DNA from 4 places in the Aminobacter sp. P9b genome. Region 2 is predicted to be linked to each of the others. Evidence: predicted binding sites of a transcription regulator. Region 2 holds the regulator's gene; each other region holds the start of a gene.

Region 1 (6,026 bases), 210 kb from region 2:
GATCGCGCCCTTTAGCATCACTATTCCTCGTCAAACAAGGAGAGTTGACCCACAGGGGACGCCGCCGAGCCGCCGAGCGCGACCCGGACAAAATGATCGAACGCCTGCTGCTCGCGCGGCACGGTGAAGATCTCCCCCATCTCCTGGCCCAGCCCGGGTTCGAGCACGAGGCGATCGACCGGCCAGTCCGACAGCCGGAGGCAGGCGATCGGCCGCTTGAGTGCCGTCGCGAAGCGTACGGTATGGGCGGTGCCGCTGCGGCGCGCCCATTCGACCGGGATCACCACCCGGCCAAGGGCAGCCTGGAGCCGGTTGCGCTGGACGAAATTCTCGGCGCTATACGACGAGCACGGCAAATATTCGGAGACGATCGTGCCACCGGCCTCGAGAATTTGTCTGCGCGCAACGTCCGAGCCTTTAGGATAATTGTCGAAGATGCCGGTGCCGAGCACCGCGATTGTTGGGACGTTGGCGCGCAACGAACTTTCATGCGCGAGCTGGTCGATGCCGGCGGCGAGCCCGCTGACTGTGGCTGCCGGCCAGTCGCTGAGGCAGGCGCCGACGTAGCGTGCCAGAAACAGTCCGTCCTCGGATGGCTTGCGCGTTCCCACGATTGCCACGGCTGGCATGGCAAGCGGCGCCATCGCGCCCTGGACGAAGAGCCAATGGGGTGGCCGTTCGAGGTCGAGGAGCGCGCGCGGAAAGCGGGGATCGTCGCGGAACAGCAGCCTGACGCCCATCTCGGTCAGCCGATCTCCCATCTTCCTCGCGTCGGCCTGCGCTTTGCCCAGCACCGTGCCCCACTCCGTGGGTGCGGTGTCCCGGCCACCGACAGCCCGGCGCGGCAGCAGCTCTGCCGGCGTGTTTTCGAGCACTTCGGCGAACCGATGGCCGGCTTCGGCCAGATCGGCCAAGGTCTTGTGGCCCACCCCGCGGATCGCAGCAAGGGTAAGGAAGGCAAGCGGTTCCCTTGCGCGATCGAATGGCCGATCAAGCCGGGAAGACGCCGAGCCATTTGACCCGCCGCTTACATCGGACGCGTCCCGCAGGCTCTTGGGGGGAAAGATCATCGGCTCGGTCACAGGTTTTCGAACCCGAAATCGTCGTCAGGAAACACGCGACGGGCGATGAATAGGCCGATGATTGGCACGTTCGGGAATCGCGCCGACAAGACGATGTGCATTGCCCGATAATGGGTGCCGGCAGTCAGCACGTCGTCGACGATCGCGATCGAGTGCGGCACAGGCGCTGCGAGCGCCTCGTTGATCTGGTAGACAGCAAGCAACTCTTCGACGGTGACGCGCTCGCCATCCGCGGCCTCGTGCGACGCGGTGGTCGACTGGGTCTGCACCACCAGCGCCCGAACGTCAGGCGGCGGCTGGCGCATGGCCCGGCAAATCCGCTCAATCCGGTCGTCATGATCCGGGTGCCCCTGAGCCTTGGAGCCCGGCACCGGCACAAGAGTGGCCTCGTTGAGCCAGTTGGGGTTGAGCGCCCCGCCAACATGCTGGCCACAAGCAGCAATCGCGCGGCCCTTGTAATGATAGCCTTGGTGACCGGCGGTGCTCGGCTTTTTCTTCAGGTTGGCGATAAGCTGGTTGGTGCTGCTGAACGAATAGCCGCGATGCGAGGTATACTCGAACAGGTAATAGCAGTTGTCGTCAGCCGTCAGGCGCCAGTGGTCGTCCCGATTGCTCTCGTCGATTAGCGATAAGCGGATCTCGTCAACCAAGCGCGCTCCAAATATCCTCTGGCGTCCTAACCCGGATCGCTCCTTCCGCCTCATATCGGGCCGGCCAAGTGATATCGGTCCGTTGAAAGCAGGAGTCGAGGATGAACAACTTGCGGCCCTGATGCATCGCCGCGCGCGCCTGGGTCAGCGTGCCGGAGGTATCTCCTGCTTCGACGATGACCGTCCCCTCGGTGAGGGCGCTCATAGTCGCGTTGCGCTCGGGAAAGAAGAGCCGGTTCTGCGGCGGCGCCTGCCGCGCATAGCGCAGCACTGGCACCTGCGAGATCACCAGATGGCTCTTGGCGATCGTCTCTTGCAGCTCGGCATGCTCCTTGGGGTAGCAGGTGCCGAGTGGCGTGCCGACCACGGCGATTGTGCGCCCCCCGCGCGCAATCGCCGCTTGATGCGCGGCGGCATCGACGCCTTTTGCGAGGCCCGACACCACGGTGAAGCCGCGGTCCACCAGCTCGCGCGCCAGGCGAACCGTGCGGCGAATGCCATCTTCGGACGCTTCGCGGCTGCCGACAACGGCGATGCAGCGCGTCTCGCTGATCTCCCACGCGCCGCGATAGTAGAGCATCTCGACCGGATGCTTGGCGACGCGCAGCTTGGTCGGATAGTCGCCGGCATGGTGAATACGCACGCCGAACTGGTGTACGCCGGCCGCCTTTAGCCGCTTCAGCACGTCGGCGGCACACTGATCTGCCAGCTGCGTGGCGACGAAATCAGAGGGCAGCGCGGCAGGATCGGCGGCGAATTTTTCGGCCAGTGATTTGAAGGTAGCGCCCTTTTCGAGCCACATGGCCTCATAGGCGCCGAGCTCCCGGCGCGGCGAAATGGGCGATAGGGCGGGACCGGCATCGCTCAGTGCGAGCCGCATCAGCGTGTCCCCCATGCCGGACCGGATATATCATGTTTCATGGCACCTCGTTCCGCATGGTCGCCCCCGCAAACCAAACGCGGATCCCGCACGAGACGCGCGACTCGATTATCGGCTCCTTTGTGCGAAAGGATCGCACGCCCTATAAGCGTCGTCAATGTGTTCTTGTTATGTTCACTATCACTAAGCGAGTTGCTGGCGCAGCAACTGCCACAGCGTCAGGCATTTCCGCGCGAACGGATCCGGCTGATGTCTACCAAACTTCCGAAGTGGGCGTGCGTTGCTACTCTTCGTCGAAACGAGCCGAACGACCGCTTCTGGGTGAAGGCAAACTTTTCTCGAACGTCCGCGATGAGGCGCATACTCGCCGTGGCGGGCCGACCGAGCGTATGACACATGTCGGCGCACCTGGCGGTTATCAGCGGCCACTCGCTCTTGGCATTACAGGAGCGGGTCAGCACGCGAATATCGGCAGCTTGGAAAGTTTGAACAGCCGAGAAAGGTGCCGAACTTACCGTCTCGGCGGATCAGGTGACCGCCGCAAGATTCTCTCGGACAATGGGTTTTCGCGTCGTCAGCGCGGCTAATTTGGCTCGCACGGTATTTGCGTCGCTTGAACTCCCAAGGTGCGATGTTGTTCTCGAACCTCCAAATCCCGCGACGATGGCGTTGCGCGTCGGCCAAAGCATCGAAATACCGTTGGTCCGGCCCGTATCTTGCCAGAACCCAGGCCCAGCCGTTGGCCACCATTTCGAGTTCAATGTTGCGATATACGGTGAGCGGGCGGCCGAACGTCACCGCATCGTGCAGCCGGGTGGGGGACGTTCCAAAGGCCGCCACAGGATATTGCGCGGCAAGATAGGGTATGCAGACGATGCGCCCGTGTCGGTCAAGGCTGCCACCAGTATCCATTTTCGTTAGGATTGCGAGATCGACCGACCTTCCGCCGATCAGGCTTTCAAGAAAGACCTTCGCCTCGTGCCCACCGGGCTGGCCCAACTCTGGGGCGTCAATGAACCCGAACCTGACGGTAATTTCCAGCTCGCCCTGATGGGACGGGTTTCCCGTAACCTCGTGTGCTTTGATGCGACTGACGAAGCCATCGCCATCAAAGACGCCGAGCACGGGCATCCGGATCGTGTCGCCGTCCGGTTGCTCGGGGACGATCAGAACTGACGGCCACGGGCTCATAGAGCGTAGCATCCCACCAGTGCCTTGCTATTTCATTACACCTGCAGATCGAACGATCGATCGGCGAGACCAGCTCGGCGTGTGCACCACCTAATCTGTACTGCGACCGTGCGCTCGCGAACGGCCGCTCTTGGGAGGTTGACCCAATGCCTCGAACGGCGACTTTTAGGCGCACAGCAGTTCGTGGCCCGACCTGAACGGCGGAGCCGTTTCTGGTCTACGCCGGTCGCTTCGGCTAGCTCAAAGGCATTTCCCGCATCGACACCGAGATCTCGAGCAGGAAAACGGCCGCGAGTGAGGTCAATACCAGTTTCCAGGAAGTGACGCGCCGAAACCTTAGCCCCATCATTCGAACCGCACCAAGTCGTTCGGAGGTGGGTCCATGCCCCTTGTCGCCAACGATCCAGAACGTACCAGGCTGGCCAAGCCGGCAAAAGGTTGTGCATTTGGCCATCACGGCGAGCTCCTTCAGGGCGTATTTGAGGACGATCGTGGGCGCTTGCACCGTGGCCTGGTAACCCTTCCAATTGATAGCCTTCGGTCCACTGCGTGGATTGTGCTCGATGAGAGCGGCGATCTCGGCGTCGAGCCGCCAAGCCGGGAAAAAGCATTACGTGCTGCGCAACTGGCGCTGGCGCATCTCGGGTATCCGTCCCTTGGGGGGCGTCTCAAGATCGAGAGCGATATTCCGGTGGGGCATGGCTATGGCTCGTCCACGGCCGATGTCGTCGCTTCAGTGCGAGCGGTGGCCGCCGCCTTGGGCGCGAGGTTGCTGCCTTCGACGAGCAGCAGGTTGGCGGTGGCTGCTGAAGTCGCTTCAGATGCTATCGCGTTTGAATCTGAGGCATTGCTATTCGCGCAACGGGAAGGGGTGGTCCTCGAGCACTTCGGCGGTTCGTTGCCGCCGTTTGTCCTCGTAGGTTTCAAGGGAGACACTACTGCAGGGATCGATACGCTCGAACTAGTTCCGGCACGGTACAGCCGCGAGGAAATCCAGCTCTTCCGCGTTCTTCGAGGAATGGTTGCACGCTCCGTGCGCTATCAGGATGCGCAACTACTTGGCCAGGCGGCGACAATGAGCGCCCGTATCAGCCAGCGGCACCTCCCCAAGCCATATTTCGATGTCGTCGTCGATATCGCCGCTCACTATCAAGCTTACGGGATCCAGGTGGCGCATAGCGGATCCCTTTTCGGGCTTATGCTCGATGCCCAATCAGCCAGTCGCGAGAGTATTCATACAATCATCGCTGCATTGGGGGACCGCGGATTCCAGGACATCGGCATCTTCCCAATCAATGCGGAGGAGAGCGCACATGTCCTTTGACGTCGACTATTTCAGGGCGCTGGAAACACCGCGTATTGCTCAGCTTGGCCCAAACGTCGCTGCGGCGGCATTCCCTTTGATGAAGCTAATGCCAGCTCGCTTCATCCTCGATCAGGCCGAGAAGTCGGGAGAGCTGAAAGCGGGCGCCCACATCGTCGAGACAACCTCGGGCACGTTCGGCATGGCCGTAGCCCTTCTAGCCGCAGCGCGTGGGTTCCGGCTCACATTGGTGACCGCGGCGACCCTAATCGATCAGGCGTATCAGGAAAGGCTGGAACGATTGGGCGCGAAGGTGGTCGCACTTGCGGACGAGCAGGGGGATGGGAACCAGACTGGCAGATTGGCACATCTCAGGGCGGTCATGGAGAATGAGCCGGACACTTTCTGGACGCGCCAGTACGACAGTCCGGGCAACTGGCAATCCTATGCCCGCCTTGCCGAACTGTTCGTTCGTTCGATGGGCCAGGTTGATTGGCTTGTCGGTTGCATTGGCACTGGCGGCTCGCTGTGCGGGACCGGTACTTTCCTGCGTCAAGTTTATCCGCATCTGAAGATTGCCGCTGTCGACACGCATCGCAGCGTGCTGTTCGGGCAGCCCTTGGGCAAGCGAATGCTGCGCGGGCTAGGCAATAGCGTCCTTCCGGCAAATGTCCGGCATCATCTGGTCGACGAAGTACATTGGGTTGGTGCCTATGCCGCCTACCATTCCGCCCATTCGCTCTTTCGCAACCAGGGGATTTTCATGGGGCCGACGAGCGGAGCTGCGGCTCTCGTCGGCGAATGGATCGGCCGAACCAACCCGGGTTCAGTCGTCGCGGTCATCATGCCCGACGAAGGACATCGTCATGCCAACACGGTCTATGACGACAAATGGTTGGCAGCGCTCCCAGGTTGGCCGT
Region 2 (6,026 bases):
CCGGGCGACGCCTCGCCGCGGGCGCCACGGCACTATTTTCCCCGGTCGTCGCCATGGTCGGACCAAGGTGCCGCTCTCCGCTCGTCCATGCGAGCCACTCGCGTGGCTATCGAAACCGAACTCGATCGTGGCGCCGCATTCCTGCTCGTGCCGGTCTTTCTGGCGATCGGGGCGCTTGCCTATTTCAGCTTTCGTGCCGAACCGCCCCTTGTACCGCTGGCCGCAGCCTTCGCGCTATTGGCTGTGCTCGCATTTCTGACGCGTACGAACAGGCTGGCTTATTACGCGCTTGCTGCTGCGGCCATCTGCCTGCTCGGCATGGCCATTGCCAAGATTGAAACGGAACGGATGGCAACCAAGATGCTCGGCGCGGCGATATCGGCCGGCATCACAGGGCGGGTAGTCGAGATAGATACCCTCGACAACGGCCGTCTGCGCCTGACCCTCGATATCCTGGCGACCGAACGGCCGGTGTTGCGCTATGCGCCGGATCGCGTGCGGCTCATCGCCCGCAAGGTCCCCGAAGGCGTGAGGGCCGGTTCGCAAGTGACAGGCTACGCCAGGCTGATGCCGCCGTCAGGCCCGGTGCGCCCGGGAAGCTACGACTTCTCCTTCGAAAGCTATTTCGATGGCATCGGCGCCAGCGGCTTTTTCATGAAGGGTCCGGAGCTTGCCGCTGCTGCTAAGCCGCCATCGGCCGTGGGCCAGGCATCAGCCTGGGTGGAAAACGCGCGCGACCGCATCGCCCAGCGCATTCGCGATCGCATCGGTGGTGCTGAAGGGGAAATTGCTGCGGCGCTGGTCGTCGGCGTGCGTGGCGGCATCCCGGAAGACGTCAACGAGGCGCTGCGGCGCACCGGCCTCTACCACATCATTTCGATCTCGGGCCTGCACATGGCGATGGTCGCCGGCACGGTGATGTTGCTGATGCGGCTGGGCTTCGCCGCCTTTCCAGCCTTCTCCTCGCATCGTCCGGTGAAGAAATACGCGGCAAGCGCCGCCTTGGCCGCGACAGCGGGCTATCTGTTCGTTTCCGGGGCGGAGGTCGCAGCGCAACGCAGCTTCATCATGCTGGCTGTGATGCTGACGGCGGTGCTGTTCGACAGGGCCTCCTTGACCATGCGCAATCTGGCGATCTCGGCCATCGTGGTCATCGTCATCTCGCCGCACGAGGTGGTCGGCCCGAGCTTCCAGATGTCGTTTGCCGCGACTGCAGCACTTGTCGGCGCCTATGCCTGGTGGTCCGATCGGCGTGAGCAGCAAGCTCAACCGGCCATCCAGCGGTCGATGCCCTCAAAGCTGTGGCGCTGGTTGGCTACGATGGCGGTCGGGCTTGCCGCGACCTCGGTGATCGCAGGTCTTGCCACTGCTGTCTTCGGCGCCTGGCATTTCCAGCGCGTCTCGCCGCTCAGTCTTGTCGCCAATCTGGCAGTGATGCCGATCGTCTCGGTACTGGTCATGCCGTTTGCCGTGCTTGCCGGCCTCTTCATGCCGTTCCGCCTCGATGGCATCTTCCTCGATACGATGGGTGCCGGCCTGACGGCCATGATCGCGCTGGCCAAATGGTTTTCCGAGCACTCGCCTGTCGACGCGGTCGGGCTGGTGTCGACGCATTCGGTCGTCCTTGTCACGGTGGCGCTGATCATCGCATCGATGGCCACGACCTGGCTGCGCGTTGCCGCTCTGCCGCTTGCGGCTCTCGCCCTGCTGGCATTGATGAATGCGGAAGCGCCGGACGTGCTGGTCTCGGAGGACGCGCGCCTGATGGGCGTACCGGTTGGTGCAGGCAGGCTTGCAGTCAATCGTGCTCGGCCAAACCAGTTCACAATCGACAATTGGAAACGTGCCTTGGTGACCGAGGACGTGGTCGGCCCCACGCGCCTGGGGCCGGCGAACCAGAGCAAGCGGAACAATGCGACCAGCCCAGGCGTCGCAAGCCCTTCCGGCAGTGGCACTGCCTTTTCCTGCGCCGACGGCTTGTGTCTCGTCGAGCACCCCTCGGGCGTGCAGGTTGCTCATGCAGAAAGCGCGGTAGCCGCCAGGCGCGCCTGTGCCACCGCTGACCTTCTTGTCGTCAACGACGCCACTGCAGTCAACGTGTGTACGCACTCAGCTGCGATCGTTCTCACCAGCCGTGAATTGGCACGCTTGGGAAGTGCGGCGATATTCCTGACGCCTGGCGGGGGAGGCGTTCCTCAGCAGGTCGACATCCGCCACGCTGTGGCCACGCCATACCGGCCCTGGCATGCGCAACGAGAATTCTCCCGCGAGGCGAGGGGACTGCCGCCCTATCGGCGGGAAAGTAAACGTCAGGGCGCACCGGAGCCGGCAACGCCAGCTCAGTAGGTCGCGCGCAATGCGCTCCCGACATGCATGCAAGGATCAGTAGCGGCGGATCAGCCCGACGAGCTTACCCTGCACCTTGACCCGGTCAGGCCCGAAGATACGGGTTTCATAGGCCGGATTGGCGGCTTCCAGGGCGATCGAGGCGCCCTTGCGGCGGAAGCGCTTGAGGGTTGCTTCCTCGTCATCGACCAATGCGACGATGATCTCGCCGGGATTGGCGGTATTGGAACTGCGGATGACGACCGTGTCGCCGTCGAAGATGCCGGCCTCGATCATCGAATCGCCCTTGACCTCGAGCGCATAATGCTCGCCGCCCATGATCATATCCGGCGGCACCGAAATCGAATGAGTCTTGTGCTGGATCGCGTCGATCGGCACACCGGCGGCGATGCGCCCCATGACCGGTATGGTGACCGCCGCGCCGACGTCGTCGTCATTGCCGTGCGAGAACGATCGCGATGGCTCCGGTTTACGGCCAAGGCTGCCCTCGATGACGCTCGGCGAGAACTTTCGTGCCGCGTTGAGGCCGGGCGCGATCGAATCGGGCAGGCGCAGCACTTCAAGCGCACGTGCCCGGTTGGGCAGGCGGCGGATGAAACCACGCTCCTCGAGCGCCGTGATCAGCCGATGGATGCCGGATTTGGAGGCGAGGTCCAACGCCTCCTTCATTTCGTCGAAGGATGGCGGGATGCCTGCTTCCTTCAGCCGCTCGTGAATGAACAGCAGAAGCTCGTGTTGTTTGCGCGTCAGCATGGCCACCCCTGAGGAATCAAAAGAAAAACAAACCCGGAACAAACGCTATCTGTTCCAGTTGTGTTCTGCAACTGTTTATATTTCCTGAAGGGGCCGACGCCGGCGGCGAAGCCCTGCGTAGCGTGCAGGCTGAATTTTCCGTATTGCTGGAACGGCCTTTGGGCTCGGAGGGCGGTCAGGGCGCCGCGACGACGCCCGCCAGAATTGCTTGTCGAAGACGGGGAGCAGTTGCTCCCCGTCTTCTGTTTAGAATGAGGCCTGGAGGCGCAGGAACCCGCTCACAGAGCCGTCGCCGGCATCGTCCAGATTGTCCGCATAGACGAGTTCGGGAGTGACGACGAAGTTCTCAACCAGAGTGTAGGCCACATTGGCGACCGCCACGAGATTGCTGTCGTCGTCGTAGGCGAGTTGTGCGTTGAAGCGTGTCTTTTCGCCAAATTTGGCCGAACCGCCGCCCCAGACGGCCCAGGAACCGCCCCAGTTGCCGTAGTAGTTGCGGGTGTCTGCCTCCGACTTGTAGCCGACCATGCCAAACAGCGAAATGGTGTCCGTCACATCGACGTCGACCCGCGCCTTGCCTGCCCACACATCGTTGCGGCTGTCATAGGCGGCAACCGTGGCGACCTTGCCCCAGCCCTGGGTGAACGAGCCGCCGGCGACGACGTTCGGGACGTAATCTTCGACAGCGTTCGTTCCGGACCCCGTTTCGAGAGCGATCGTGGCGGCGAACCCGAGTGGGCCGGTATAGGTGTAGGAAATCTGCTGGGTGCGGAAAGGACCGAAGCCCAGCAACCAATCGTTGATGACGTCTCCAGCGTAGTCGGTGAACGTCGAGAAAACCGAATCCGTCATGCCTGCCCTGAAGCCGCCAAGCTCGAGATAGGCATGGTTGATGTACATGGCACTGCCAGTTCCGGAAATATCTTCGTAATTCCAGATTGCGCCGCCCCTGTCGTAGTCGAAGTTGACCTGCATATAGGCCCGCAGAGTGCCGAACTCGGTCTGCGAACGGGCGTCGGTCTGCAGAGCAGCACGCGCGCGCTTGTAGTAGGTGTCGCCGTTTCCATCGCCATCGACATCGGAACCGAGAAGCTCGCCGACACCGATGTCATAACGGACATAGCCCGAGACACGCAGGCAGGTCTCGGTGCCGGGCAAGTAGAAGAAGCCCGGACCATAGACATCGCAAACGCGCACATATTCGGCCTGTTCCGGGTCTGCCACAGCGACAGCGTCGGCAGCATATGCCTGGCCTTGCAATAGAGTCGGGACCGCGACGGTGGCAAGCAGCAAAGATCTAATCATTTCGTCCTCTCAATTCTGTTGGCAAGTCGCATGCAAGCGACCGAAATGATCAGGAAGGCACCTGCTTTACGTCGAGCCGATGCCAACTTTAAATATCTGTAAGAAATACATCCCGTTGTTTTGACGTCATTCATGTGTTGCAGTTTTGTCGCAATTCTCCGGTGGGAAAGCCCAAGGAACCTGGTTCTTGTTTCGATGCGACTGTCAAAAGAGCAGACTGAAACCGGTGTCGGACCGTCAAGGCCCGTGGCGAATCTGAAAGGTTCGATTCGAATGCAATGCCGTTGCGATGCCAAGCTCAGTTGTTTGGACGGTTATCCTGCGACAATACAATTTTGTAAAGTTAGGAACAGGTCTGCTCAAAATTAGTATTGCAATATCTCTTTGTTCAGGCAGATACCTGCTGCTCGTTCAAACAGCGTGAATAATTATCCGCCCGTGTGACTGACCTCCACGGGCGGAGATTTTTCTTCTGTATTATGCTTGCGAGAATTTTATCTCGACCACGAGGCCAGGCGCGTTGTCGGCCAGCGAAATCGAGGCGTCGTGGAAATCGGATATCGCCTTCACGAGGCTGAGACCCAAGCCGGTTCCCTCGGTCGTTCTGCTTTTCTCGAGCCGATAGAAGCGCTTGAACACCTTGTGTCGCTCTTCCGCTGGAATTCCCGGACCGGTGTCCGCAATCAGGATGGAGCAGGAGCGGTGGCCATAGCTGACGCCGAGCCGTATCGAGGCTCCTTCATGGGTGTGCCTAATGGCATTTACCACCAGGTTGACGCACATCTGCCTCAGTAGATCGCGATCGGCGCTGATTGCAAACCTGCTGGCTCGATCTTCAGGCTCCAGATTCATGGAGCGCCCGGCATCCTCGGCTATTGGCTGATAGATTTCGTATATGTCCTTTATGATCTCGTATGGATCCAGGCTGACGAACCTCGATGTCCGCGCACCGGATGAAATATGCGAAATTCGAAGGAGAGCCTCGAAGGTATTGGCAATCTGCGTGACTTCGTCCATTGCCGTTGCAATATGCGTCTCGGCCGACGCCTGATCGGGGCTATCCAAAGCGGCTTCAAGCAAAAGCAGCAGCCGACCAATCGGGGTCTTTAGATCGTGCGCGATGTCGGTCGTAACCTGCTTCATCGCAGCAATGCTCGACTCCAATTGCACCAGCGTGGAGTTGATCTCGCGTGCCAGTGTGTCGATGTCGTCATTTTGCGGGGAGACCGGCAGACGCGTTGTGAGTTCTCCCGCTCCGAAGGCCTTCATCGTGTCTGACAAAGCAGCAATGCGACGACGCGTTCGAAATGCAAGCACTGCGCCGCTTCCCAGGCCCAGGGCAAGGACTATCGCTGTTGCGCAGCCAAAGCTGAAGAGAGCGATCTTTCTCAGCCGGTAGGTGTCGTCGTAGCTCAAGCCGGCGACAAGATTGTAGCCGTCGCCCAGTTCTTCGCGAAACAGCCGGTAGTTTGCGAGTGACTCGTTGTGATAGGTCGGCGTCCGCGTAGACAAGCCCAACGGGACGTCGGCAAAGCCCGCGTTTCCAGCGAGCACATCGCCGTCTTTCGACAGGAGCGTGTAGACACTGTGTTCTGCAGTAAGCGTCAAGCCATGGCTGGCGA
Region 3 (6,026 bases), 330 kb from region 2:
TCCTGTTGCCCCGTTTTGATAGGCGCTGCCACGGCGGGCGGCAAGCGGGTTAACGGATATGGTGAACCGTTCGTAAACCATTTGTTCCTAGGATGGTTTCAGGGGTTTGGCATGGCTTGCCGGGGGCGAAGAAAAGCGAATGGTGGTCTCGCATTTCCTGAGATGGATCGACACCGCGAAGGTGGCCGAGCGCGCAGCCGCAGCAGCCGCCTTGGCCAATGCCTACGTCAATCGCGAACTGCCGTTCGAGGACCGATGCGCCGCAGAGGCGGCGCTGACGCTGTTGCTCGACGATCCCTCGTCGAAGGTGCGCCAGTCGCTGGCAGAGGCGCTGTCGATGAGCGCACACGCGCCGCTGCAGATCATCGCAGCCCTCGCATCCGATCAGCCTGACGTCGCAGCCCTGGTTCTGGCGCGCTCGCCGCTTTTGACCGACGCCGACCTCATCGACCGGGTCGCCTCAGGCTCGTGCGCCATCCAGAAACTCATCGCCGACCGGCCTGCTGTCTCCATGTCGCTCTCGGCGGCCATTGCTGAGGTGGGCGAGGCTGAGGCTTGCGTCACGCTGCTGCAGAATTATGGCGCCGATATCGCCTCGCTGAGCTTCCGTCGCATTGCCGAGCGCTTTGGTGGCGATGCGCGTGTGCGCGAGGCGTTGGTGGCCGATCAGCGGCTGCCTTCGGATTGCCGGCACCTGCTTCTTGTCAAACTCGGCGAAGCCCTGAAGACATCGCCCTTCGTCTTGGCCCTGATGGGTGCCGCACGCGCCGAACGCGTGACGCGCGACGCCTGCGTGAAAGCCTCGATGACGCTGATCGAAGGCACGCGTGCTCAAGAGCATGCGGCGCTTGTCGAACATCTGCGGCTCCGCGGTGATCTCACTGCAAGCTTCATCATCCGCATCCTCGCCCACGGCAAGGTCGACTTCTTCGGGGCAGCCCTGGTCGTGCTGACCGGCCGAGACGAGCCGAGGGTGAGGGCGTTGTTGTCTACCGGGCAGGATGTGGCGTTGACGGCCTTGTTCCGCTCGGCCGGCCTTGCCGATGCGACGCATGCAATCATCCTGCGGGCGCTGAAGATCTGGCGCGAGGTTGCCAATGGGCGCCGCGTCGCCGGAGCACAGGAAGTCAGCTGGCTGATGCTTCGTGAACTGGGTGGCCAGAGCGCTGAAGGCGAACTGGCCGGACTGGTCAAGTCGATCCATCTCGAGGCCCTGCGCGAGAACGCCCGCGGCCACGCATTGGCGATCGCGGCGGCCTGATCCGCCGTTAGCCTCAGATGTCGAGCGCGTCCGCTGCAGCGAATTCAGCGCGGTCCTGGATGAAACGGAAGCGCAACTCCGGCTTGGTGCCCATCAGCGCATCGACCGCGCTCTTCGTCTCGTCGGCGTCGTCGAGGACCTCGATGCGCAGCAGCGTGCGCTTCCTGGGGTCCATCGTCGTTTCCTTGAGCTGGCTTGCCATCATCTCGCCAAGGCCTTTGAAGCGGCCGATCTCGACCTTGCCGCGTCCGCTGAACTCGGTGCGCATCAGCTCTTCCTTGTGGGCGTCGTCGCGGGCATAGGCCACCTTGCCGCCCTGGCGGATCGAGTAGAGCGGCGGCACTGCCATGTAGAGGTGGCCGCCGCGGACGAGCTGGGGCATTTCCTGGTAGAAGAAGGTGATCAGCAGCGAAGCGATGTGGGCACCGTCGACGTCGGCGTCGGTCATGATGATGACGCGGTCGTAGCGCAGGTCTTCTTCGCGATACTTGGATCGCGTACCGCAGCCCAGCGCCTGGATCAGGTCGCCGATCAACTGGTTCGACGCCAGCTTGTCGTTGCCGGCGCTGGCGACGTTAAGGATCTTGCCGCGCAGCGGCAGGATCGCCTGCATCTTCCGGTCGCGCGCCTGCTTGGCCGAGCCACCTGCCGAGTCGCCCTCGACGATGAACAATTCGGCCCCTGCGGCGGCATTCTGCGTGCAGTCGGCCAGCTTGCCGGGCAGGCGCAGCTTGCGCACCGCGCTCTTGCGCGACACTTCCTTTTCCTGGCGCCGGCGCACGCGCTCGTCGGCGCGCGCAATGACCCAGTCGAGCAGCTTGGAGGCTTCCTGCGGGTTGTCGGCGAGCCAGTGGTCGAACGGATCGCGGATCGCCGTCTCGACGATGCGCATGGCTTCGACCGTTGCCAGCTTGTCCTTGGTCTGGCCGACGAATTCGGGCTCGCGGATGAACACCGACAGCATGCCCGCCGCCGAGATCATCACGTCTTCGCTGGTGACGATCGCAGCACGCTTGTTGCCGACGAGGTCGGCATAGGCGCGCAGGCCACGCGTCAGCACGTTGCGGAAGCCCATCTCGTGGGTGCCGCCATCGCCTGTCGGGATGGTGTTGCAGTAGGAATTGATGAAGCCGTCGCCGCCAAACCAGGTGACGGCCCATTCGATCGAGCCATGCCCGCTCTGCTTGTCGCTCTTGCCCGAGAAGATTTCGCGGGTCACCTGCATCTCGTCGCCGAGCGAGGCCTTGAGATAGTCACCGAGGCCGCCGGGGAAGTGGAAGACCGCCTTGGCCGGGGTCTCGTCCTTCTCCTTCAGCAGTGCCGGGTCGCAACTCCAGCGGATCTCGACGCCGCCGAACAGGTAGGCCTTCGACCGCGCCATCTTGTAGATGCGGGCCGGCAGGAAATGGGCGCCCTTGCCGAAGATGTCGGGATCCGGATGGAAACGCACCCTGGTGCCGCGCCGATTGTGGACGTCGCCGAGGCTTTCGAGGCCGCCTTGCGGCACGCCGCGCGAAAAGCGCTGGCGATAGAGCTGGCGGCCGCGCGCCACCTCGACTTCGAGCAGGTCCGACAACGCGTTGACCACCGAAACGCCCACGCCATGCAGGCCGCCGGAGGTTTCATAGACCTTCGAGTCGAACTTGCCGCCGGCATGCAGCGTCGTCATGATGACTTCGAGCGCCGACTTGTTCTTGAACTTGGGATGCGGATCGACAGGGATGCCGCGGCCGTTGTCGGTGACGGTCAGAAAACCCTCTGCGTCGAGCTCCACTTCGATGAAGGTCGCATGGCCGGCCACCGCCTCGTCCATCGAGTTGTCGATGACTTCGGCAAAGAGATGGTGCAGCGCCTTCTCGTCGGTGCCGCCGATATACATGCCGGGGCGGCGGCGCACGGGCTCAAGGCCTTCGAGCACTTCGATATCGGCTGCACTATAGCCCTCGCTGCCATCCTTGGCGGCCGGGACCGGGCGCTTTGCCACCGCTGCCGCCTGCACCAGCGGGTCCGCCGGACGCGACACGGGGCGGGGCGGCTGCTTGTCGAGGCTGCCGAAAAGATCGTTGCTATCGTCCATGCTCAATACAGTTTTCCGATGCTGCGAATCAGTTTGCCAAGTGTGCCAGTTTTGCCGTCAGCGCAATAGAAGTTCCGGTTATGTTCGTGCGTCATGTTGTCAAACGCGACGGAACCGTGCAACTATTCGTAAACGCAAACCGAAATCGCCGGTTGATGAGTGGCGACGATCTGGCCTTAGGCGGTTGCTGGGCGACCGCTAAGTCCATAAGTGCTTCCCAATCAATCGGACAATCAACAAGGCGGGGGCCTCGTGCTTGACTTCGGTTCCCTTTTGCTCGCGACGGCTTTGTCCGGCGCCTGTCTGAGCGGGACGCTGCTCGCCATCTGGCTGACGGCGCGCCAAGCGCGTTTCGTCTTTACGATGGCGGCCGGAATACTACTTCTTGTCGTTCATGTCATCGGCTTTTGGCAATATGGCCGCAACGCCTCGCCGTGGCTTGGCCAACTGACCCTGACACTGCTGGTGGCCGGCTTCTTCGTCATCCTGTGCTCGACGGCTCAGTACCTTGATAAGGGTTGGCACAGGATCGCCGCGGCGCCCGTGCTCGCGGCGGTGGTGTTGATCACGGCCGTGACCGCCTCCGGCTACGACGGCTTGGGTTTCGTCCTCGCCTATTCCACCGTCACAGCCCTGCTGATCGTAGTCACAGTGATGTTTTGGGCTGCCGGGGAATATGACCGGCGTATCCTGGCCGCGGTCACCCTGCTCGCTGGCAGCGCCGCCGTCTCCTTCACGCTCTGTGCGTTGGTGCTGGTTCTGGACGGGCAGTGGTCTCTGGGGACCGTCCCCAAGAATTGGGCCGAAGACCTCAACACCGCCGTCGTCGTCGCCTGCATGACGGCACTGGGGGCGCTGACCATTTCGCTGCATCACCTGCGCACCCAGCGAGAATTGACGGTCCAGACGCTGACCGACCCTCTGACCGGCTTGTTGAATCGCAGGGCGTTGACGATGTTCCATGGCGACACGCGGTTCGGATCGACGACGGCGCTGGCCATGTTCGACCTCGACCATTTCAAGCGCACCAACGACGTCTTCGGTCACGCTGCGGGCGATACGGTTCTGCAACGCTTCGCCGACGTTGTCAGGAATCATGCCCAGGACGGCGTCGAATGTTTTCGGCTGGGCGGTGAGGAGTTTGCCGTCATCATGTCAGGCGTCGCCCCTGATGAGGTGCACGGCATATTGCGGTCTATCGGAGGTTCCTTTGGCGCCGAGATCGTCGTCACCAGGCTCGGGCCACTGCGCAGCACCGTCAGCGTCGGCATCTGTTTCGGGGACGATGGCGCAATGACGCTCGATGAGATGCTGACCGCCGCCGACGCGGCGCTCTACGCCGCCAAGCGCGCCGGCCGAAACCGGGCAGTTACAGCCGATATGACGGGTGGCGCGACAACCTACGAGCCGGCACGGTTGTTTGCCTAGGCTCGGCTGCGCCATTAGGCACAGCCGTCGAGAAGCCGCCCGCAAAAGGATACGGCCGGACTAGGTGTCCGGCCGATTCGTCTGGTTTCAGATCCGCCTACTCGGCGGCGCCGAGATATTCCGACAGCGGCGGGCAGGCGCAGACCAGGTTGCGGTCGCCGGCCACGTTGTCGATGCGCGACACCGGCGGCCAGTACTTGGCAGCGGTGTCGGGATCCCCGCCGGGATAGGCCGCCTCGAGGCGCGAGTAGGGGTGCTTCCACTCGCCTGCCAGCGTTTCGGTCGCCGTGTGCGGCGCATTGGCCAGCGGATTGTCGTCCTTCGGCCACACGCCCTTTTCGACCTTGGCCGCCTCGGCAGCGATCGCGATCATCGCTTCGCAGAAACGATCGATCTCGTGCTTCGGCTCGGACTCGGTCGGTTCGACCATCAGCGTACCGGAGACCGGCCAGGACATGGTCGGTGCATGGAAGCCATAGTCGATCAGGCGCTTGGCGATGTCCTCGACGCTGATGCCTGCAGTCTCCTTGAGCACGCGGGTGTCGAGGATGCACTCATGCGCGACGCGACCGTTGCGGCCCTTGAACAGCACCGGATAGTACGGCTCGAGCTTGGTGGCGATGTAGTTGGCGTTGAGGATAGCCTGCTCCGTCGCCTGCTTCAGGCCCGAAGCGCCCATCATCCGGATGTACATCCAGGTGATCGGCAGGATCGAGGCGCTGCCGAAGGGAGCCGCCGAAACCGCATGCGCGCTGCCCGCCTCGACATGGCCGGGCAGGAACGGCGCAAGATGCGACTTGACGCCGATCGGCCCTATGCCGGGGCCGCCGCCGCCATGCGGAATGCAGAAGGTCTTGTGCAGGTTCATGTGGCAGACGTCGGCGCCGATGTCGGCTGGACGCGAAAGTGCCACCATTGCGTTCAGGTTGGCGCCGTCGAAATAGACCTGTCCGCCATGCGCATGCACGATCTCGCAGATGTCGCGCGCACCTTCCTCGAACACGCCGTGCGTCGAGGGATAGGTGAACATCAGCGCCGCAAGCTTGTCGGCGTGCTGTTCGGCCTTGACCTTGAGATCGGTGACGTCGATGTCGCCGTCGTCGAGGCAGTGCACGACCACCACTTCCATGCCGGCCATGGCCGCACTTGCCGGGTTGGTGCCGTGCGCCGAAGACGGGATCAGGCAGATGTTGCGCTGGGTCTCACCACGCGAATGGTGATAGCGGCGGATCGACAGCAGGCCGGCATATTCGCCCTGGC
Region 4 (6,026 bases), 1.0 Mb from region 2:
TAGTAGTCCGTTGCGGATCAGTGCGTGGTCGGCTGCTTGGTCTTCCGGAGATAGGGCAGCACGCGCTCGAACGAGCCGAAGCGCTTGATGGCGTCCTCGTCGGACACGGCAGCGGTGACGATGACGTCGTCGCCTTGCTTCCACTGCACGGGCGTAGCGACCTGGTACTTGGCCGTCAGCTGGATTGAATCCAGGGCACGCAGGATCTCGTCGAAGTTGCGGCCGGTCGACATCGGATAGGTCAGTGTGAGCTTGACCTTCTTGTCCGGGCCGATGACGAACACCGAGCGCACCGTGGCGTTGTCTGCCGGGGTCCGGCCTTCCGAGCTGTCGCCCGCACCGGCAGGCAGCATGTCATAGAGCTTGGCTACGGCAAGCGTCGGATCGCCGATCATCGGGTAGTCGACCTTGTTGCCCGACAGCTGCTCGATATCGGCTTTCCATTTGTGATGGTTTTCGACCGGATCGACCGAAATGCCGATCATCTTGGCGTTGCGGCTGGCAAAATCGGACTTCAACCCGGCCATGTAGCCGAGTTCGGTCGTGCAGACCGGCGTGAAATCCTTGGGGTGCGAAAACAGCACGGCATAGCCGTCGCCGATCCAGTCGTGAAAGCTGATCGGGCCTTCCGTGGTGTCGGCTTTGAAATCCGGGGCGGTGTCGTTGATACGAAGGCTCATGGCTCGGTTCCTCCTGAAATCGACGCACGAAGCGAACTCGCAGCCAAAACGGCGCGCGTTTTACGTCCGAGTGCGAATGCGCCATCTTGCGCCAAGCCCGCGAAAACGACAATGGCCGGGACAAGCCCGGCCATTGCAACAGTTCAGCATTTCCAGGAAAGCTTACTGCTTGATCGGCGCGTACTTGCCGTCATGCCACTGGTTGATGTCGTAGCTCGCGTTCTTCAGATCGCCCTTCTCGTCGAAGACGACGTCGCCAACGACGGTGCTGATCGGCTTGCCGTCCTTGAGCGCCTCGGCGACCTTCATCGGATCGTCGGTGCCGGCGCGCTCGATGCCCTGCGCGAAGGCCTGGATGGTGGCGTAGGAGAACAAGGTAAAGCCTTCCGGCACGAAACCGCCGGCCTTGATCTTCTCGACCGCTTCCTTGGCTTCGGGCTTGGCCTGGGGGTCGGACGGGAAGACGAACATCGTGCCTTCGCCGGCCGGGCCGGCGATCTGCCAGAATTCAGGCGAGGCGATCGAGTCCGGCATGATCAGCTGATACTTGAAGTTCTGCTCCGCCGACTGGCGCAGGATGAGGCCGGCCTCGGGGTGGTAGCCGCCGAAATAGACGACATCGGCCTTGAGTTCCTTGAGCTTGGTGACGAGCGCCGAATAGTCCTTCTCGCCGGCATTGATGCCTTCGTACAGGAGTTCGGTGAGGCCGCCGGCATTCATCGTCTTCCTGACGGCATCGGCCACGCCCTGGCCGTAGGCGCTCTTGTCGTGCAGCACGACAACGTTCTTGCCCTTGTACTTCTCGGCGATCCACGGCCCGATGAACGCGCCCTGCGCGTCGTCGCGGGTATAGAGACGCATGATCGTCGACCAGCCCTTGGCAGCCGCATCGTCGGTCATGATCGGGTTCGAAGACGCCGGCGACATCATCAGCGCGCCGCTCTCGGCATAAACGGCCGACGCCGGAATGCTCGAGCCCGAGCAGGCATGGCCGTCGATGAACTTGATGCCGTTGGCAACGATGCGGTTGGCAACGGAAACCGCCTGCTTGGGATCGCAGACATCGTCCTCGACCGAAAGCTTGAGCTGGCGGCCCAGGACGCCGCCTTTTTCGTTGATCGCCTTGACGGCAGCCTCGGCGCCCTGGCGGAACTGGTCGCCGATGTTGGCGAGCTGGCCAGTCATCGGCCCGACGACGGCGACAGTGATGTCTTCGGCAAATGCCACGCCGGCACTGAGCGACAGCGCGAGCAATGCGCCAACTGAACGTTTGAAATGCATTTTTCCCTCTCCCTGGGCGCGCCGGCGATGCCGCGCGCCATACTTCAAATGCGCCGGAAACCTCTCACCCAAGTTGTGCCTTGTCTTGGCGCATGGGCATCGGAACATTGTGCCTGCAAGCGGCACTGCCGGCAATGATGCCGGCAATCGGGTAATCGCCTGGAAAAAACAAAAAAGCCGCGCCGATCTTGTTTCGATCGGTCGCGGCCTTTTTCGTGGAGAACGTCGCGGAGCGTCTGTGGCCCCGTCGCAATCCGCCTGCCCTGTTATTCCGATCGCGCCTCGCCCGTCCTTCAGGCCGTCGCGTTGTTGTTATTGGAAGCCGCCATACGGGCGACCTCGATCTTCCCCCCGGAAGCAGTATTCAGTGCGTGGTCATCCATTCGCGGGCTTCGCGCAGCGCCTTGACGATGTCGAGCTTGGACATCGAGCCGGACAATTCCGAGCGCAACTCGGCAGCGCGGGCAGAGCCCTTGATCGCGGCGATATTGAACCATTTGTGGGCGGTAACGACGTCGACCTCGCAATCGCGGCCGGTGGCATACATCATGCCCAATTCCAGAAGTATGTCGGCCTGAGCGGTGGAACCCATCGCGCCGAAGCCAGCATCAAAGATTTCGAAACGTGCCATTTTCTTATCCCCTGTCTGTCTCCCGAGAGCGGGCCCGCTGGTGTCCCCCGAGCTGCTCTTTCGATGCTTCCGAGGATGCCGCCGAGCCTTGAATCCGGCGTTAAATGGCGTGCTTAATTCCAGGAAAACAAACCTAAAACAAAGGGTAAACCTCGGAATTCATTAAGGATAGGAACCGTTGCGCCGGCTGGGATTTGGAGAAAATGCGATGAAAATTTGCGCCCGGACGCGAAAGTCTTTGATAACCACGCGCAGCTTTCATCCGTCGCCATCGGTGAATTTCAGAGCGCTATGCCGGTGTTTTCAGGGCTCAAAAATGCTTCCGGCTTCCCCTGCGGCACCGCTTTCGTTTTCGCCAGAGCTGCATTACGCTTACGTTTGCGTAAACGTCAGGCGGGGGAGATGCCTGAGCAAGATACCAACCGGGAGGACTTCAATGTTTCGCAAGATGAGCGTGGCCGTGGCGGCCACGATGATGCTGGCCGGTGCGGCCCATGCCGATCCGATCGAAGGCAGCTGGAAGACCGAAGCGGGCTCGACTGCCGCAATCGCGTCCTGCGGCGGCAGCTTCTGTATCACGCTGAAAGACGGCAAGCATGCCGGCAAGAAGATCGGTACCTTCAATGCCGATGGCGACAGCGCCTATTCGGGCAAGATCACCGATCCGGCCAACGACAAGACCTACACCGGCAAGGCCAGCCTCGCCGGCTCGAACCTCAAGATGAAGGGCTGCGTGCTCGGCGGCCTGATCTGCAAGACGCAGAACTGGTCGAAGCTGTAGGAGCGGATGGGGAATAGGGAGTAGGGAGTAGGGAGTAGGGAAGCTGGGCAACTGAGGCGCTGCCTCCCCCTATTCGCTACTCACTACTCACTACTCGCTACTCGCTCTCTTCAGGCCCTCGCCCGCTGCCCGAACAGCACCTTCTGGGCTTCCTTGTCGTCGGCGAGATTGCGGCGATGATCCTCGCCGACCGCAATGCCGCGCACGACCGCCGGCCGGGCCATCAGCGTTTCGAACCAGCGCTTGAGGTGCGGGAAGTCGTCGATTTCCTGACCCTGGTTCTTGTAGGGCTTGACCCAGCCGAGCGAGGCAATGTCGGCGATCGAATAGTCGCCGGCGAGGAATTCGCGATCGGCGAGGCGCTTGTTCATCACCCCATAGAGGCGGTTGACCTCGTTGGTATAGCGCTCGATGCCATAGGCGATCTTCTCCGGCGCATATTGGCGGAAATGATGCGCCTGGCCGGCCATCGGGCCGAGACCGCCGACCTGCCAGAACAGCCACTGGTCGACCTCGGCGCGGCCGCGCTCGTCGGCAGGGTACAGCTTGCCGAACTTGCGGCCGAGATATTGCAGGATCGCACCCGACTCGAAGATCGAGATCGGCTCATGGCCCCACTTGCCATCCGCGCCCGGGCCTTCGGGGTCGACAATCGCCGGCATGCGGTTGTTGGGCGCGATCTTGAGGAATGACGGCTCGAACTGCTCACCCTTGCCGATGTTGATGTACTTGACCGTGTAGGGAACGCCGAGTTCCTCCAGCATGATCGAGATCTTCCAGCCGTTGGGCGTGGGCCAATAATAGAGCTCGATCGGCAGCGTCTGGGTGGTCATTCCGCAGTCTCCGTTGATGGTCGATAGACTGGAGATATGCGTGGGCTCCTCAAACACAACCCTGCGAACGTCTTAAGCACCGTCAATAAATTTGAACCGAAGATGAACGGAGGTCTCAGAACCCGTTCAGTCGCGACGGCGCATATTCCCTCGCATTGAAGGGGAAGACACCAATGCTCGCTCGCCGGTTCACTATCGTTTGTCTGCTCAGCGCCATGTTCGGCATCATGTTTGCCACCATCGTCGCCGAGACCAGCCGCCCCGCCCGCTCATGGGATATCGGCAATGTCGTGCCTTGTGTCTTCGAAGAAGGACTGACCTGCGAAGCGCCGCACAGCAAGTAACCGAACCAACTGTCCGAGACGAAAGAAAAGCCAATGACCCGCACCGCAACCCAGATCAGAAAGACGCTCCGGCTCCTGCCGCGGGCCGCGCTGATCCTGATGGTTCTCGCCGCCCCGGTGCTGGCCGTGCCGCAACTGCGCGCCGACAACGGTTCGACGATCGAGGCTCCCGCGGCACGCAAGGGTGGCGTCGGCTTCGTGCTGCTGGTCAGCCTGCAGCGCAGCTGAGCGTGGATTTGGCGGGACCCGCCATCGGCCCCCTCCCAACTGTCATGATTGGTCTCTATAATGGGTCATGGAAAAGCGAATCTATCCTGAACCCATCGAATCCATCTCCTCGCCGCTGCCGTTTCCCAAGCAGAGCTTCAGCGATGCCGCCAAGGCGGTGGCTGCCCTGCAGCAGCTCTACGAACGCAACACCGCCTTCCTGCGCGAGGCCTTCGCCTCGCTTGCCGCGGGTGCCGACACCAATGTGCGCTTCCGCGCCTTCTACCCCGAGGTCGGAGTCACCACGACGTCGTATTCGCAGGTCGATTCCCGCCAGGCCTACGGCCATATGCCGACGCCGGGCCATTTCTCGACGACGATCACCCGGCCGGACCTATTCCAGAGCTATCTGACCGAGCAGTTGAAGCTGATCATGCGCAACCATGGCGGACCGGTGACCGTGTCGGAATCGTCGACGCCGATCCCGCTGCATTTCGCCTTCCTTGAAGGCACCCATGTCGACGGCGCTGCCGCCGACCGCATCCAGCGGCCGATCCGCGACCTGTTCGACGTGCCGGATCTCGACGGCACCGACGACCACATCGCAAACGGCACGTTCGAGATCATGCCGGGCGAAGCGCGCCCATTGGCCGTTTTCACTGCCCAGCGCATCGACTATTCGCTGCACCGCCTGTCCCACTACACGGCGACGACGCCGCAGCACTTCCAGAATTTCGTGCTGTTCACCAACTACCAGTTCTACATCGACGAGTTCGTCTTGCTGGCCCGTGACCTGATGGCCAAGGGCGGCGGCGGCTACACCGAGTTCGTCGAGCCGGGCGGCATGGTGACCAAGGCCGGTGCCACGACACCGTCCGAAGGCACGCCGGCGGCAAGGCTGCCGCAGATGCCGGCCTACCATCTAAAGAAGCCGGGCCATGCCGGCATCACCATGGTCAATATCGGCGTCGGCCCCTCCAACGCCAAGACCATCACCGACCATATCGCGGTGCTGAGGCCGCATGCCTGGCTGATGCTCGGCCACTGCGCCGGCTTGCGCAACACACAAGCGCTCGGCGACTATGTGCTGGCGCACGCCTATGTCCGCGAGGACCACGTGCTCGACGACGATCTGCCTGTGTGGGTACCGATCCCGCCGCTGGCCGAAGTGCAGGTGGCGCTGCAAGAGGCGGTCGCCGAGGTGACGGGGCTTTCCGGCTACGACCTCAAGCGCATCATGCGCACCGGCACGGTGGCGACGATCGACAA

The links. Region 2 encodes LexA, which represses DNA repair genes until DNA is damaged. Its sites were predicted from a motif close to TGTTCNNNNTGTGTTCNG; they were not measured.
Region 1: the regulator LexA is predicted to act here: its motif matches at 2,773-2,790, upstream of WHT83_RS18140 (DNA-processing protein DprA).
Region 3: the regulator LexA is predicted to act here: its motif matches at 3,409-3,426, upstream of parE (DNA topoisomerase IV subunit B).
Region 4: the regulator LexA is predicted to act here: its motif matches at 2,716-2,733, upstream of WHT83_RS11960 (sel1 repeat family protein).

Annotation. Positions count from the first base shown of each region.
Region 1 covers NZ_CP150082.1:3,681,956-3,687,981, reverse strand. Annotated here, with positions in the region: gene WHT83_RS18150 (DNA-processing protein DprA) at 21-929, opposite strand; gene WHT83_RS18145 (hypothetical protein) at 1,079-1,732, opposite strand; gene WHT83_RS18140 (DNA-processing protein DprA) at 1,725-2,612, opposite strand; gene WHT83_RS18135 (topoisomerase DNA-binding C4 zinc finger domain-containing protein) at 3,054-3,803, opposite strand; gene WHT83_RS18130 (kinase) at 4,186-5,127, shown strand; gene WHT83_RS18125 (PLP-dependent cysteine synthase family protein) at 5,117-6,026, shown strand, end outside.
Region 2 covers NZ_CP150082.1:3,473,266-3,479,291, reverse strand. Annotated here, with positions in the region: gene WHT83_RS17110 (ComEC/Rec2 family competence protein) at 103-2,346, shown strand; gene lexA (transcriptional repressor LexA) at 2,383-3,099, opposite strand; gene WHT83_RS17100 (porin) at 3,346-4,404, opposite strand; gene WHT83_RS17095 (HAMP domain-containing sensor histidine kinase) at 4,882-6,026, opposite strand, start outside.
Region 3 covers NZ_CP150082.1:3,139,964-3,145,989, forward strand. Annotated here, with positions in the region: gene WHT83_RS15525 (DUF2336 domain-containing protein) at 140-1,261, shown strand; gene parE (DNA topoisomerase IV subunit B) at 1,275-3,338, opposite strand; gene WHT83_RS15535 (diguanylate cyclase) at 3,591-4,766, shown strand; gene gcvP (aminomethyl-transferring glycine dehydrogenase) at 4,864-6,026, opposite strand, start outside.
Region 4 covers NZ_CP150082.1:2,425,342-2,431,367, reverse strand. Annotated here, with positions in the region: gene WHT83_RS11970 (peroxiredoxin) at 18-680, opposite strand; gene WHT83_RS11965 (ABC transporter substrate-binding protein) at 843-1,961, opposite strand; gene WHT83_RS11960 (sel1 repeat family protein) at 2,326-2,592, opposite strand; gene WHT83_RS11955 (DUF2147 domain-containing protein) at 3,029-3,373, shown strand; gene WHT83_RS11950 (glutathione S-transferase family protein) at 3,484-4,206, opposite strand; gene WHT83_RS11945 (hypothetical protein) at 4,380-4,550, shown strand; gene WHT83_RS11940 (hypothetical protein) at 4,584-4,778, shown strand; gene WHT83_RS11935 (AMP nucleosidase) at 4,846-6,026, shown strand, end outside.